DNA from 2 places in the Pseudomonas sp. BS3782 TE3695 genome. Region 1 is predicted to be linked to the other one. Evidence: predicted binding sites of a transcription regulator. Region 1 holds the regulator's gene; the other holds the start of a gene.
The links. The regulator sigma-54, encoded in region 1, starts transcription at its own class of promoters, with help from an activator protein. The targets are predictions, from matches to a motif close to ANTGGCATNNANNTTGCTNT.

Region 1 (6,120 bases):
GCTCCTACTGTATGCAGATCCTTGTAGGAGCTGTCGAGTGAAACGAGGCTGCGATCTTTTGACTTTTACTCGCCTTCGTCAAAGTAGTTGTTGATCAGCTTCACCAGTGCATCCAGCGCTTCCTGCTCCTGTTCGCCTTCGGTAATCAGGTGGATTCTGGTGCCTTTGCCGGCGGCCAGCATCATCATCGCCATGATGCTCTTGCCGTCGACTGTCGATTCAGGCGTGCGCCCGACCCGGATCGTGGTACCAGGAAACTGACCCGCCACACCCACGAATTTTGCAGACGCGCGGGCATGCAAACCCAGCTTGTTGATGATTTCGATTTCCAGAGCAGGCATCGCGATGTGAATCCTTTAGCTGAGGTCGCGGTGGCGGACCTGGACGTTCTTCAGGGTTTTTTGCAGGACCTGACCCAGACGTTCGGTCAGGTAGACAGAGCGGTGATGTCCGCCAGTGCAGCCAATGGCAATGGTGACATAGGCGCGATTGCTGGCAGCAAAACGGGGCAGCCACTTGAGCAGGTAGGAGGAAATGTCCTGGAACATCTCTTCGACGTCCGGCTGTGCCGCCAGGTACTCGGCCACCGGTTGATCGAGCCCGGACTGTGCTCGTAGCTCCGGCTTCCAGTAAGGGTTGGGCAGGCAGCGCACGTCGAATACCAGATCGGCATCCACCGGCATGCCACGCTTGAACCCGAAAGATTCCACCAGGAACGCAGTGCCGGGCTCCGGCTGATTAAGCAGGCGCAATTTGATGGTATCGCGTAACTGATACAGGTTCAGATTGGTGGTGTTGACCTTGAGATCGGCCAGATCGGCGATAGGCCCCAGCAGATTGGTTTCATCCTGGATCGCCTCCGCCAGCGAACGATTGGCGCTGCTCAAGGGGTGACGACGGCGAGTTTCCGAAAAGCGCTTGAGCAAGGTTTCTTCGTCGGCGTCCAGATACAGCACATCGCACTGGATATGTCGGCTGCGGACCTCTTCCAGCAATTCGGGGAACCGTGACAGGTGGCTTGGCAGGTTGCGTGCATCGATGGACACGGCCACCAGCGGTTGTGCCAGCTCTGTGTGAATCAGCGCGCGTTCCGCCAGTTCCGGTAGCAAGCCGGCAGGCAGATTGTCGATGCAGTAATAGCCGTTGTCCTCGAGCACATCGAGGGCGGTACTTTTACCTGAGCCGGAGCGGCCGCTGACGATGATCAGGCGCATGATTAGTGACCGTTCTGCTCGTCCAGGACAACCTGATACAAGGCTTCGTTGCTCGGGGCGCTACGCAGTTTTTCACGCACTTCCTTGCGATCCAGCATGCTGGCGATCTGGCGCAGCAATTCCAGGTGTGCATCGGTGGCGGCTTCCGGGACCAGAAGCACAAACAGCAGGTCAACCGGGGCGCCGTCAATGGCATCGAAATCGATAGGGGCTTCCAGGTGCAGCAGCGCACTGATTGGCGAGGTGCAGCCTTTGAGCCGGCAATGGGGGATGGCGATGCCGTTGCCGAAACCGGTAGAACCGAGTTTCTCACGGGCAATCAGGGCCTCGAAGACGTCCTGCATTTCCAGATCCGGTACTTCGCGGTGGATAAGGTTGGCAATTTGTTCGAGGGCTTTCTTTTTACTGCCACCCGGCGCGTTCACTTGGGAACGGCCGGGGGTCAGGATGGTTTCTAGTCGGATCATGGATTGGGGGTGTTAACGACCGGTCGCGCCCTGGAGGAGGCTCTGGGTCTTTTCCTTATGCTTTTTAAGTTGGCGATCCAGCTTGTCGGTCAGCAGGTCGATGGCGGCATACATGTCCGTATGCTCGGCATTGGCGACCACTTCTCCGCCGGGAATATGCAGCGTGGCTTCGATTTTCTGCAGCAGTTTTTCGACGTTCATCGTGACTTGCACATTGGTGATCTTGTCGAAATGCCTCTCTAACCGGTCGAGTTTTTCGCCGATGTAGGTGCGCAGGGGTTCGGTCACTTCCAGTTGGTGTCCACTGATGTTGACTTGCATACAGCTTCTCCTTCGTTGCCAGTGCATAAAGCGGCAGGCAGAAATGCCTGCCACTGGAACGCTGTGGCGAGCCCGACGGCTACATCAACCGCTTACGTTCGCTGGAAGGCGCGATTCCCAGGGATTCGCGGTACTTGGCGACGGTGCGACGGGCTACCTGAATGCCTTGTGCCTCCAGTAAACCAGCGATCTTGCTGTCACTCAACGGCTTTTTCTGATTTTCCGCCGCAACCAGTTTTTTGATGATCGCGCGGATGGCCGTGGACGAGCATTCACCGCCTTCGGAGGTACTGACGTGGCTGGAGAAAAAGTATTTCAATTCATAGATGCCCCGTGGGGTATGCATGAATTTTTGCGTGGTCACCCGTGAGATCGTCGATTCATGCATGCCGACTGCTTCGGCGATGTCATGCAGCACCAACGGCTTCATGGCCTCGTCACCGTATTCGAGAAAGCCGCGTTGATGCTCGACGATCTGGGTGGCGACTTTCATCAGGGTTTCATTGCGGCTTTGCAGGCTCTTGATGAACCATCGAGCCTCCTGCAGCTGATTACGCATGAAAGTATTGTCAGCGCTGGTGTCGGCGCGGCGCACGAAACCGGCGTATTGGGCGTTGACCCGCAAGCGTGGCACCGACTCCTGGTTCAGCTCCACCAGCCAGCGTTCGTTGTCCTTGCGCACAATCACGTCGGGAACGACGTATTCGGCTTCGGTGGACTCGATCTGTGAACCCGGGCGTGGGTTGAGGCTCTGGACCAATTCGATGACCTGGCGCAGCTCATCTTCCTTGAGCTTCATGCGGCGCATCAGCTGGCTGTAATCGCGGCTGCCGAGCAGGTCGATGTAATCGGTGACCAGGCGCTTGGCTTCGGCCAGCCAAGGGGTCTTGGCGGACAACTGGCGCAGTTGCAGTAGCAGGCATTCACCAAGGTTGCGGGCGCCGATGCCAGCGGGTTCGAATTGCTGGATGCGGTGCAGCACGGCTTCGATTTCGTCCAGTTCGATGTCCAGTTCCGGGTCGAACGCTTCGAGGATTTCCTCGAGGGTTTCGTCCAGGTAGCCCTGATTGTTGATGCAATCGATCAGGGTCACGGCGATCAGGCGATCGGTGTCGGACATCGGTGCCAGGTTCAGTTGCCAGAGCAAATGGCTTTGCAGGCTTTCACCGACCGATGTGCGGGTGGTGAAGTCCCACTCGTCGTCATCGTTGCTCGGCAGGCTGCTGGCGCTGGTCTGGTAGACATCCTCCCAGGCTGTGTCGACGGGCAATTCGTTGGGGATACGCTCGTTCCAGTCGCCTTCCTCAAGGTTGTCCACCGTCGGGGCGGTTTCCTGGTAGGAGGGTTCCTGAATGTCGGCGTTGGGTTTCTGTTCGGCGCTATCGGCCAAGGGGTCGGCGTTATCGAAGTCGTCGCCTTCTTCCTGGCGTTCGAGCATCGGATTGGACTCCAGGGCCTCCTGGATTTCCTGTTGCAGGTCCAGGGTCGACAATTGGAGCAGGCGGATGGCCTGTTGCAGCTGCGGTGTCATCGTCAGCTGCTGGCCCATTCTCAAGACTAGCGATGGTTTCATGGCAGGGGCTTAACACCTTATTCGCCGGCGCACATGCGCCATCCACTACAGGGCGCCGAAGCGCCAAACATAAGCAAATTATATGCCCGAAACTGAAGTGTTTGCCTAGAGCGCTGTAACAATAAAAAGTTATTGATTTTTTATTGAAGCGAGTGCTCCCTAGGCGACCCGGGCACCTCAGGTGCTTACAGGCGGAACTCGTGGCCCAGATACACTTCCTTGACCAGTTCATTGGCAAGGATGGTGGCGGAGTCACCTTCAGCAATCAGTTGGCCATCGTTGACGATGTAGGCGGTTTCGCAGATATCCAGAGTCTCACGAACGTTGTGGTCCGTGATTAGCACGCCAATGCCTTTGGCCTTGAGGTGATGGATGATTTGCTTGATATCGCCCACCGAAATCGGGTCCACGCCGGCGAAAGGTTCGTCGAGGAGGATGAATTTCGGGTTGGTAGCCAGTGCCCGGGCGATTTCCACGCGGCGGCGTTCACCACCGGACAGGCTCATGCCGAGATTGTCGCGGATGTGATGGATGTGGAACTCCTGCATCAGGCTTTCCAGCTCTTGGCGACGACCGGCCTTGTCGAGTTCCTTGCGGGTCTCGAGGATGGCCATGATGTTGTCGGCCACCGACAGTTTGCGGAAGATCGACGCTTCTTGCGGAAGATAACCGATACCTGCCTTCGCACGACCGTGCATCGGCTGGTGGCTGACATCCAGGTCGTCGATCAATACTCGGCCTTGATCGGCCTGCACCAGACCCACAATCATGTAGAAACAGGTAGTTTTACCGGCACCATTAGGGCCAAGCAGACCGACGATCTGTCCGCTGTCGATGGACAGGCTGACATCGCGCACGACCTGACGGCTCTTGTAGCTCTTGGCCAGATGCTGAGCTTTCAGAGTTGCCATTACTGGGCCTTTTGCTCGTCGGTTTTCTTCTTCGGCTGGATCACCATGTCGATGCGAGGGCGTGCCTCGGTGACCTTGTTGCCCGTGGCGCGACCGGCGCTCGCAAGCTTTTTGACCGTGTCGTAGACGATTTTCTCGCCTTGGGTGACGTTGTTGTCCTTATCGATGACTTTGGCGCGATCGATCAGCACGACACGGTTTTGCGAGGCGTGGTACTGGATAGTTACGCCGTAGCCCTGAACCGGCTTGGTGTCGCCCGCCGTTTGCAGTTGCTCGAAGTAGGCGAGGTTGCCCACCGAAGTCACCACGTCGATGTCGCCGGCCGGGGTGCGGGTGATGGTCACGGTATTGCCGGTGACCTTCATCGAGCCTTGGGTGATGATCACATCGCCCTTATAGGTGGCAACGCCGTTCTTGTCGTCCAGTTGGGCATCGTCGGCCTGAATGCGGATAGGTTGCTCTTGATCGTTCGGCAGAGCCCAGGCGCTCACGCTTCCCAGTGCTGCGCCCAGACTGAGCAAAATAGGGAGAGTTTTAACGAGCCTCATACTGTCCTCTTACGTTCGATAGCAGGTGTATCCTGCTTTCTTTCAAGTACGCTTTCATTCCGTTGCCTGTCGATACACCGCCAGCGCCGTCGATTCTAACGGGTTGATCGGTCTGCGCATATTGCTGCTGCGGGAACACTGTCATACGGGTGGTGGTAATCAGGGTTTTGCGGTTTTTTTCGTCGAAACGTGTGATACGTACCGAGTCAATCAGCTCGACCTGAGTGCCGTCCGGGTTGACTTCGCCGCGCTCGCTCTGGACGTGCCAGGGGAATTCGGTGCCGCGGAACATGTTCAGATCCGGATTGGTCAGCAGCGTCACCTCGCTCGCTTTCACGTGTTCGACCTTGTCCGACGTCATCTCGTATTGCAGTTTGCCGTCGGGCAGGTACTGCACGCTATGGGCGTTGATGGCGTAATAATCGATCGCGCTTTCATCGACCTTCACCGCTGGCTTGTCGAGGAAGCGTTCGGGGCTGATGTTCCAGTAGCCGACCGCTGCAAAAATCGCAGCGATGCAACCGAACACCAGGATGTTACGAATTTTTTTGCTCAGCATGATGGGCTCACAGATACGCGGCATTGGCCGCATCAAGGTGGCCCTGGGCGCGCAGGATCAATTCGCAGAATTCGCGAGCGGCCCCCTCGCCACCGCGGGCCTGGGTGATGCCGTGGGCGTGTTCGCGCACGAAACTGGCAGCGCTGGCCACCGCCATGCCAAGGCCTACGCGGCGAATCACCGGCAGGTCCGGCAGGTCGTCGCCCAGATAGGCCACTTGTTCATAGCTCAGGTTGAGCTGGCCAAGAAGTTCGTCGAGCACCACCAGTTTGTCTTCGCGCCCCTGATAAAGGTGCGCAATGCCGAGGTTCTTCGCGCGCCGTTCAACCACCGGGGTCTTGCGGCCGCTGATGATAGCGGTCTGCACGCCCGCGGCCATCAACATCTTGATGCCTTGGCCGTCGAGGGTATTGAATGTCTTGAATTCGCTACCGTCTTCGAGGAAGTACAGGCGCCCGTCGGTCAGCACGCCATCGACGTCGAACACCGCCAGTTTGATCTGTTTGCCGCGTTGCAGCAGGTCCGTG
Region 2 (6,120 bases), 670 kb from region 1:
ATTGGTCGGCAGGTTGAGAGCGGCGAGGATTTCACTGCGCTTGCGGCCATGCTGCTCAAGCAAAATGATCAATGCCTGTTTCTGCGCCAGAATCTCTTCGAGCAATGGCATGTCGCGACCGTGCAGCGCGAGGGACTCGGTTTGCAGCAGCTCCAGCAAGTGTTGCGCCGGGGCAAAGTCGTCGATGATCAGTTGCAGTAAATTAGTGTCGTGCATGGCTGGCCTTGGGTTTTAAGCGTCCAAAAGCCTGGCGCGGCCGTGGCCTAGCGCTGGGCTTCGAAGTTGAGCAGTTTGCTGGCTACACGGTTGCTGTCGACTTTATAGCTGCCATCGGCAATCGCTGCTTTCAACTCGGCCACGCGGGCGTTGTCGACGGCAGGCTGATCGCGCAGCTTGTCAGTGACCTTCTGCAACTGTTGAGCCTCATTGCTGAGGTGTACCGACTCCCCGCTTTTGGTGGTACTGGCCTGTTCGGCCGGGGTATTCAGCGGCGTGGATTGGCCGGCTTCGGCGGTTTCCTTCGCGGCGCTGGTACGTGTACTGCCCGTAAGTGACGAGGAGCTGTTTAAACGACTGAAATCGATGACCATGACAAAAAACCTCTGGGTATTTGGACGCTTGCCATGTTTTCGGCCCTTGCTGTGAAAACTTTAGGCCCATTTATCAATGAGCGTGCATGCGCCAGCGTGTGTCCTGCATGCGGCACAGTTTAGGCAACAGCCCAGTGGCGCGCCATCTCTTCACAAACTACATGGCCGCTTACATGGAAACTTCCACCTGGCCGGGTGCGGTGACTTGCGCCTTGATGACCCGCTGGGAGTTCAGGTTTTTCACGCGAATCTGTTCGCTCATGCCGCCATTGGACAGCGCTTCACCCGGCATGCGTACGCTGAGCGTACCACTGCGGGCGGTGATCACCACCTGATCGCCCTTGCGAATGACTTCCGCCTGTTCGAGATGCACCAAGGTAATCACCTGATCAGCGACCATTGGTCGGGTCAGTTTTTGTCCGATCGCTTGATCGACGGAAGTCAGAAAACCCTGATTTATCAGGCTGATATCGCGCTCTCGCAGGGTTACGTCCTGAGGTTCGATAATCCCTGTGCGCTTGAGCGGACGGGTGGTGGTCACGATGTCGCGAAACAGCCGTACTTGAGCGGGTACGAAGACTGTCCAGGGCGAAGCGCTGTCGCAGCGAACCTTGACCGTAACCCGGCCCAGAGGCCTCGCGGGGCTCTCAAGGGTGGCTGTCAATTCCTTGTCGCACATCGGCATGCGCAGGCGCGGATCGAGCTGGTTGACCTCGATCTCGTAGCGTCCTTGCGTTTGGCTGGTGGCCAGATAGTCTTCTACGGTGAATTCAAGAAAGCCCTGAGTGACGCCGATAAGCATGTCAGGCAAGGTAACCGCGTCAGCAAGGGCAGGGCTGCCAGCGTTGAACAGGCAAACGGCCGACATCGCGCAGAGCAATCTGCGATACGTTAATGTCAAGCGTCGGGAAAATGTCGGTTCTGTGTTCATAAGAGTTAAAAAGCAAGCGCCGTGCCGTTTAGTGAAGAATGTGCGTCGCAACACACTTAGCGTTGGTGTAGGAGTCTGGGCATGGCTGGTGTAATGGATTCGGTGAACCAGCGCACGCAACTGGTGGGGCAGAATCGTCTTGAGCTGTTGTTGTTCCGTCTCGACGGCCAGCAGCTGTATGGGATCAACGTGTTCAAGGTTCGTGAGGTGCTGCAATGCCCCAAACTGACCCTGATGCCCAAGTCCAGTCCTGTCGTGTGCGGTGTGGCGAATATTCGGGGGGCGACCATTCCGATTCTGGATCTGGCGATGGCGACCGGTTCCGGAGCGCTTAAAGATCAAAGCAATCCCTTCGTGATCATCACGGAGTACAACACCAAGACCCAGGGTTTCCTGGTTCGGTCGGTGGAGCGCATCGTCAACATGAACTGGGAGGAGATTCATCCGCCACCCAAGGGCACCGGGCGCGATCACTACCTGACGGCGGTGACTCGGGTCGATAATCAGTTGGTCGAAATCATCGACGTCGAGAAGGTGCTGGCGGAAGTGGCACCGACACCGGAAGCGATTTCGGTGGGCGTGGTGGATGTCGAGACTCAGCACAAGGCATTGTCCTTGCGCGTGCTGACGGTCGATGACTCATCGGTGGCGCGCAAGCAGGTGACCCGTTGCCTGCAAACCATCGGCGTCGAAGTGGTGGCGTTGAACGACGGTCGGCAAGCGCTGGATTACCTGCGCAAGCTGGTCGACGAGGGCAAGAAGCCGGAAGAAGAGTTCCTGATGATGATCTCCGACATCGAGATGCCGGAGATGGACGGGTACACCCTGACGGCCGAGATCCGCAACGACCCACGCATGCAAAAGCTGCATATCATCCTGCATACTTCGTTGTCGGGTGTGTTCAATCAGGCGATGGTCAAGAAAGTCGGTGCCGATGACTTCCTGGCCAAATTCCGTCCTGATGACCTGGCATCCCGGGTAGTCGACCGGATCAAAGCAGCAGATAACAGCTAGGGGCCTTCTGCCCCTGGCGGTCAACACGATTTAAGAGGCGGCATCTTTGTCTACGGGTAATTTGGATTTCGAACAGTTCCGGGTCTTCCTGGAAAAAGCCTGTGGCATTTTGCTCGGTGAAAACAAGCAATACCTGGTCTCGAGCCGTCTCAACAAACTGATGGAACAGCAGGGCATCAAATCGCTGGGTGAGCTGGTCCAGCGCATCCAGACCCAGCCGCGCAGCGGTTTGCGCGAGATGGTGGTGGATGCCATGACCACCAACGAAACCCTGTGGTTTCGTGATACCTATCCGTTTGAAGTCTTGAAGAACAAGGTCTTGCCGGCAGCGATCAAGGCAAGCCCCGGCCAGCGCCTGCGGATCTGGTCGGCGGCATGTTCGTCGGGTCAGGAACCGTATTCGCTGTCGATGTCCATCGATGAGTTCGAGCGGGTCAACATGGGTCAGTTGAAGATGGGGGTGCAGATCGTTGCCACTGACCTGTCCGGCACCATGCTGACCAACTGCAAGACCGGCGAGTACGACAGCCTGGCCATCGGCCGCGGTCTGTCGCCCGAGCGGCTTCAGCGTTACTTCGACCCGAAAGGGCCGGGACGTTGGGCGATCAAGGCGCCGATCAAGAGTCGGGTGGAATTTCGCTCGTTCAACCTGCTGGACAGCTACGCGAGCCTGGGCAAGTTCGACATCGTGTTCTGCCGCAACGTGCTGATCTACTTCTCCGCCGAGGTGAAGAAAGACATCCTGTTGCGCATCCACAGCACGCTGAAGCCGGGCGGTTATCTGTTCCTTGGCGCGTCCGAGGCGCTGAACGGTTTGCCGGACCATTACCAGATGGTCCAGTGCAGCCCGGGGATCATTTACCAGGCGAAGTGATTCGTTGATGGCATAAAAAAACGGGAGTCCTCAGGGGGCTCCCGTTTTTTTGTGCCTGATGATTTTCCGGCATCACCACGATCTAATGTGGGAGCGGGCTTGCTCGCGAAGGCGTCGTGTCAGTCGACATCAGCTTTGACTGGCCCACCGCTTTCGCGAGCAAGCCCGCTCCCACAGGGTCAGGTGGTGTTCTTTCTACTGTGATAAGCGGCAGAAAAGCGGCAGGCGGCGGAAATCGGTTGCCGCTTTTCTGGCATTGCCGGCTTGCCACCGCGCGCAAAGCCCCGGTTTACGGGCTTTTTTGAATTGGCACGGCGCTTGCTATCTCCCTGTTACGAAAAATCAGGTCACCCGAAGGTTTCCCGACATGAGCATCAGCTTCGATAAAGCGCTCGGTATCCATGAACAAGCCCTGGGCTTCCGCGCTCAGCGTGCCGAAGTCCTGGCCAACAACATCACCAACGCCGACACCCCGAACTACAAGGCTCGGGATCTGGACTTCTCGAAAGTGCTCGCCGAGCAGAACGAGAAAACCAAAAACGGCAAGTTCGCCTTGAACATGACCAACAGCCGTCACATCGAAGCTGAAGGCATGGGCAATGGCAACGAGTCGCTGATGTATCGCACGCCGATGCAACCGTCGATCGACCAGAACACCGTGGACGCCCAGCTGGAACAGTCGAATTACGCGGAAAACGCGGTCAACTTCCAGGCCAGCTTCACCCTGCTCAACAGTAAATTCAAAGGGCTGGTATCAGCCCTGCGTGGAGAGTAAGTCATGTCCCTTGCCAGTGTTTTCAACATTGCCGGTAGCGGCATGAGTGCCCAGACCACTCGTCTGAACACCGTCGCCTCGAACATTGCCAACGCCGAGACCGTCTCGTCGAGCATCGACCAGACCTACCGTGCCCGTCACCCGGTATTCGCCACCATGTTCCAGGGCGGCCAGAGCGGCGGCAGCGATTCGCTGTTCCAGAACCAGGACGCTGCCGGTCAAGGCGTGCAAGTGCTGGGCGTGGTCGAAGACCAGAGCAACCTTGAAGCGCGCTACGAACCGAACCATCCGGCTGCCGATGGCAAGGGCTACGTCTACTACCCGAACGTCAACGTCGTCGAAGAAATGGCCGACATGATTTCCGCGAGCCGTTCGTTCCAGACCAACGCCGAAATGATGAACACCGCCAAAACCATGATGCAGAAGGTCCTGACCCTGGGTCAGTGATAAGGGGCGATTCATATGAGCGTTATCAGCGATGTTCTGGCCAATTCTTCGGTCCAGACACCGACCAACAAAGACAGCCTGACTTCCGCCGCTACCGGCGGCCAGGCGCTGGGCAAGGACGCGTTCCTGCAACTGTTGGTGACTCAGCTGAAAAACCAGAACCCGCTCGATCCTCAGGATAACAGCGAGTTCGTGGCACAGCTGGCGCAGTTCAGTAGCCTGGAAGGTATCACCACGCTGAACGATACGGTCAGCGGCCTTGCCAGCAGCTACAGCTCCTCGCAAGCCTTGCAGGCTTCTTCGCTGGTGGGGCGCTCCGTCATTGCGCAGACCGACAAAACCCTGGTCGACACTTCCAAGAGCCTTAACGGAACCGTCGTGGTGCCTACCTCGGTTTCCGCCGCCACCGTCAAGATCACCAACTCGGAAGGCAAGACCATCCGTACGCTCGAATTGGGCAGTCAAAGTGCCGGTAACGCCAGTTTCATCTGGGACGGCAAGGACGATGCGGGCGCGGTGGCACCGGCGGGTACCTACACCTTCGGCGCAACGACCACCATCGACAGCAAGGCGACATCACTGATTACTTATCTGCCAGCCACCGTTAACAGCGTGACCATCAGCCAGACCGGCGGTGAGTTGATGCTGAACCTGGCAGGCATGGGCAGCGTTGCCCTGTCCAAAGTACAAACCATTGGTATATAGAGCCGACTACACGGCACAAGGAGTGGAATATGTCTTTCAATATCGGCCTTAGCGGTCTCTATGCAGCCAACAAACAACTGGACGTGACGGGCAACAACATCGCCAACGTCGCGACCACCGGTTTCAAATCCTCCCGTGCAGAATTCGAAGACGTGTACTCGGCCACTCGCCTGGGTACCGGCAGCAAGACCGTCGGCAACGGCGTGCGTCTGGCCAACGTGTCCCAGCAGTTCGGCCAGGGCGACGTGAACAACACCGGCAACGTGCTGGACATGGGCATCCAGGGCAACGGCTTCTTCATTCTCAGCGACAACGGCTCCCTGAGCTACACCCGTGCCGGTGCGTTCAAGACGGATGCTGAAAACTATGTGATTGATAACAACGGCAACCGTTTGCAGGGTTATGGCGTTGATGCCAACGGCAAGATCATCAACGGTGTGTTGACGGATTTGAAGATCGATACCTCGAGCCTGAAGCCGAACCCGACTACCAAGGTTGATCAGACGATGAACCTGAACTCGGCGGAAACATTACCGACCGTGGCCACGTTCAGCCCGACCGATACCAACAGCTATAACAAGACCATTTCCACCAAGGTCTACGATAGCCAGGGTAACGAGCACACCATGGATCAGTACTACGTGAAAACGGGTACCAACGCCTGGCGTGTCCACACCTACATGGATGGTCGTTCCCCGGCCAACCCCGCGACCACGCCACCAGTGGCGATCACTGCCGACATCACATTCAACTCCAATGGCAGCATCAATACGCTGACGGCGGG

Region 2: a site for sigma-54 is predicted at 3,715-3,734, ahead of flgB (flagellar basal body rod protein FlgB). Genes of this name have one in related genera too.

What each region holds. Positions count from the first base shown of each region.
Region 1 covers NZ_JBNDKB010000001.1:6,145,596-6,151,715, reverse strand. The annotation lists gene ABH909_RS27915 (HPr family phosphocarrier protein) at 66-341, opposite strand; gene rapZ (RNase adapter RapZ) at 357-1,214, opposite strand; gene ptsN (PTS IIA-like nitrogen regulatory protein PtsN) at 1,217-1,681, opposite strand; gene hpf (ribosome hibernation-promoting factor, HPF/YfiA family) at 1,694-2,002, opposite strand; gene ABH909_RS27895 (RNA polymerase factor sigma-54) at 2,082-3,575, opposite strand; gene lptB (LPS export ABC transporter ATP-binding protein) at 3,761-4,486, opposite strand; gene lptA (lipopolysaccharide transport periplasmic protein LptA) at 4,486-5,034, opposite strand; gene lptC (LPS export ABC transporter periplasmic protein LptC) at 5,021-5,593, opposite strand; gene ABH909_RS27875 (KdsC family phosphatase) at 5,601-6,120, opposite strand, start outside.
Region 2 covers NZ_JBNDKB010000001.1:5,475,394-5,481,513, reverse strand. The annotation lists gene ABH909_RS24745 (flagella synthesis protein FlgN) at 1-216, opposite strand, end outside; gene flgM (flagellar biosynthesis anti-sigma factor FlgM) at 264-590, opposite strand; gene flgA (flagellar basal body P-ring formation chaperone FlgA) at 760-1,521, opposite strand; gene ABH909_RS24730 (chemotaxis protein CheV) at 1,603-2,535, shown strand; gene cheR (protein-glutamate O-methyltransferase CheR) at 2,582-3,409, shown strand; gene flgB (flagellar basal body rod protein FlgB) at 3,777-4,184, shown strand; gene flgC (flagellar basal body rod protein FlgC) at 4,188-4,631, shown strand; gene flgD (flagellar hook assembly protein FlgD) at 4,647-5,336, shown strand; gene flgE (flagellar hook protein FlgE) at 5,366-6,120, shown strand, end outside.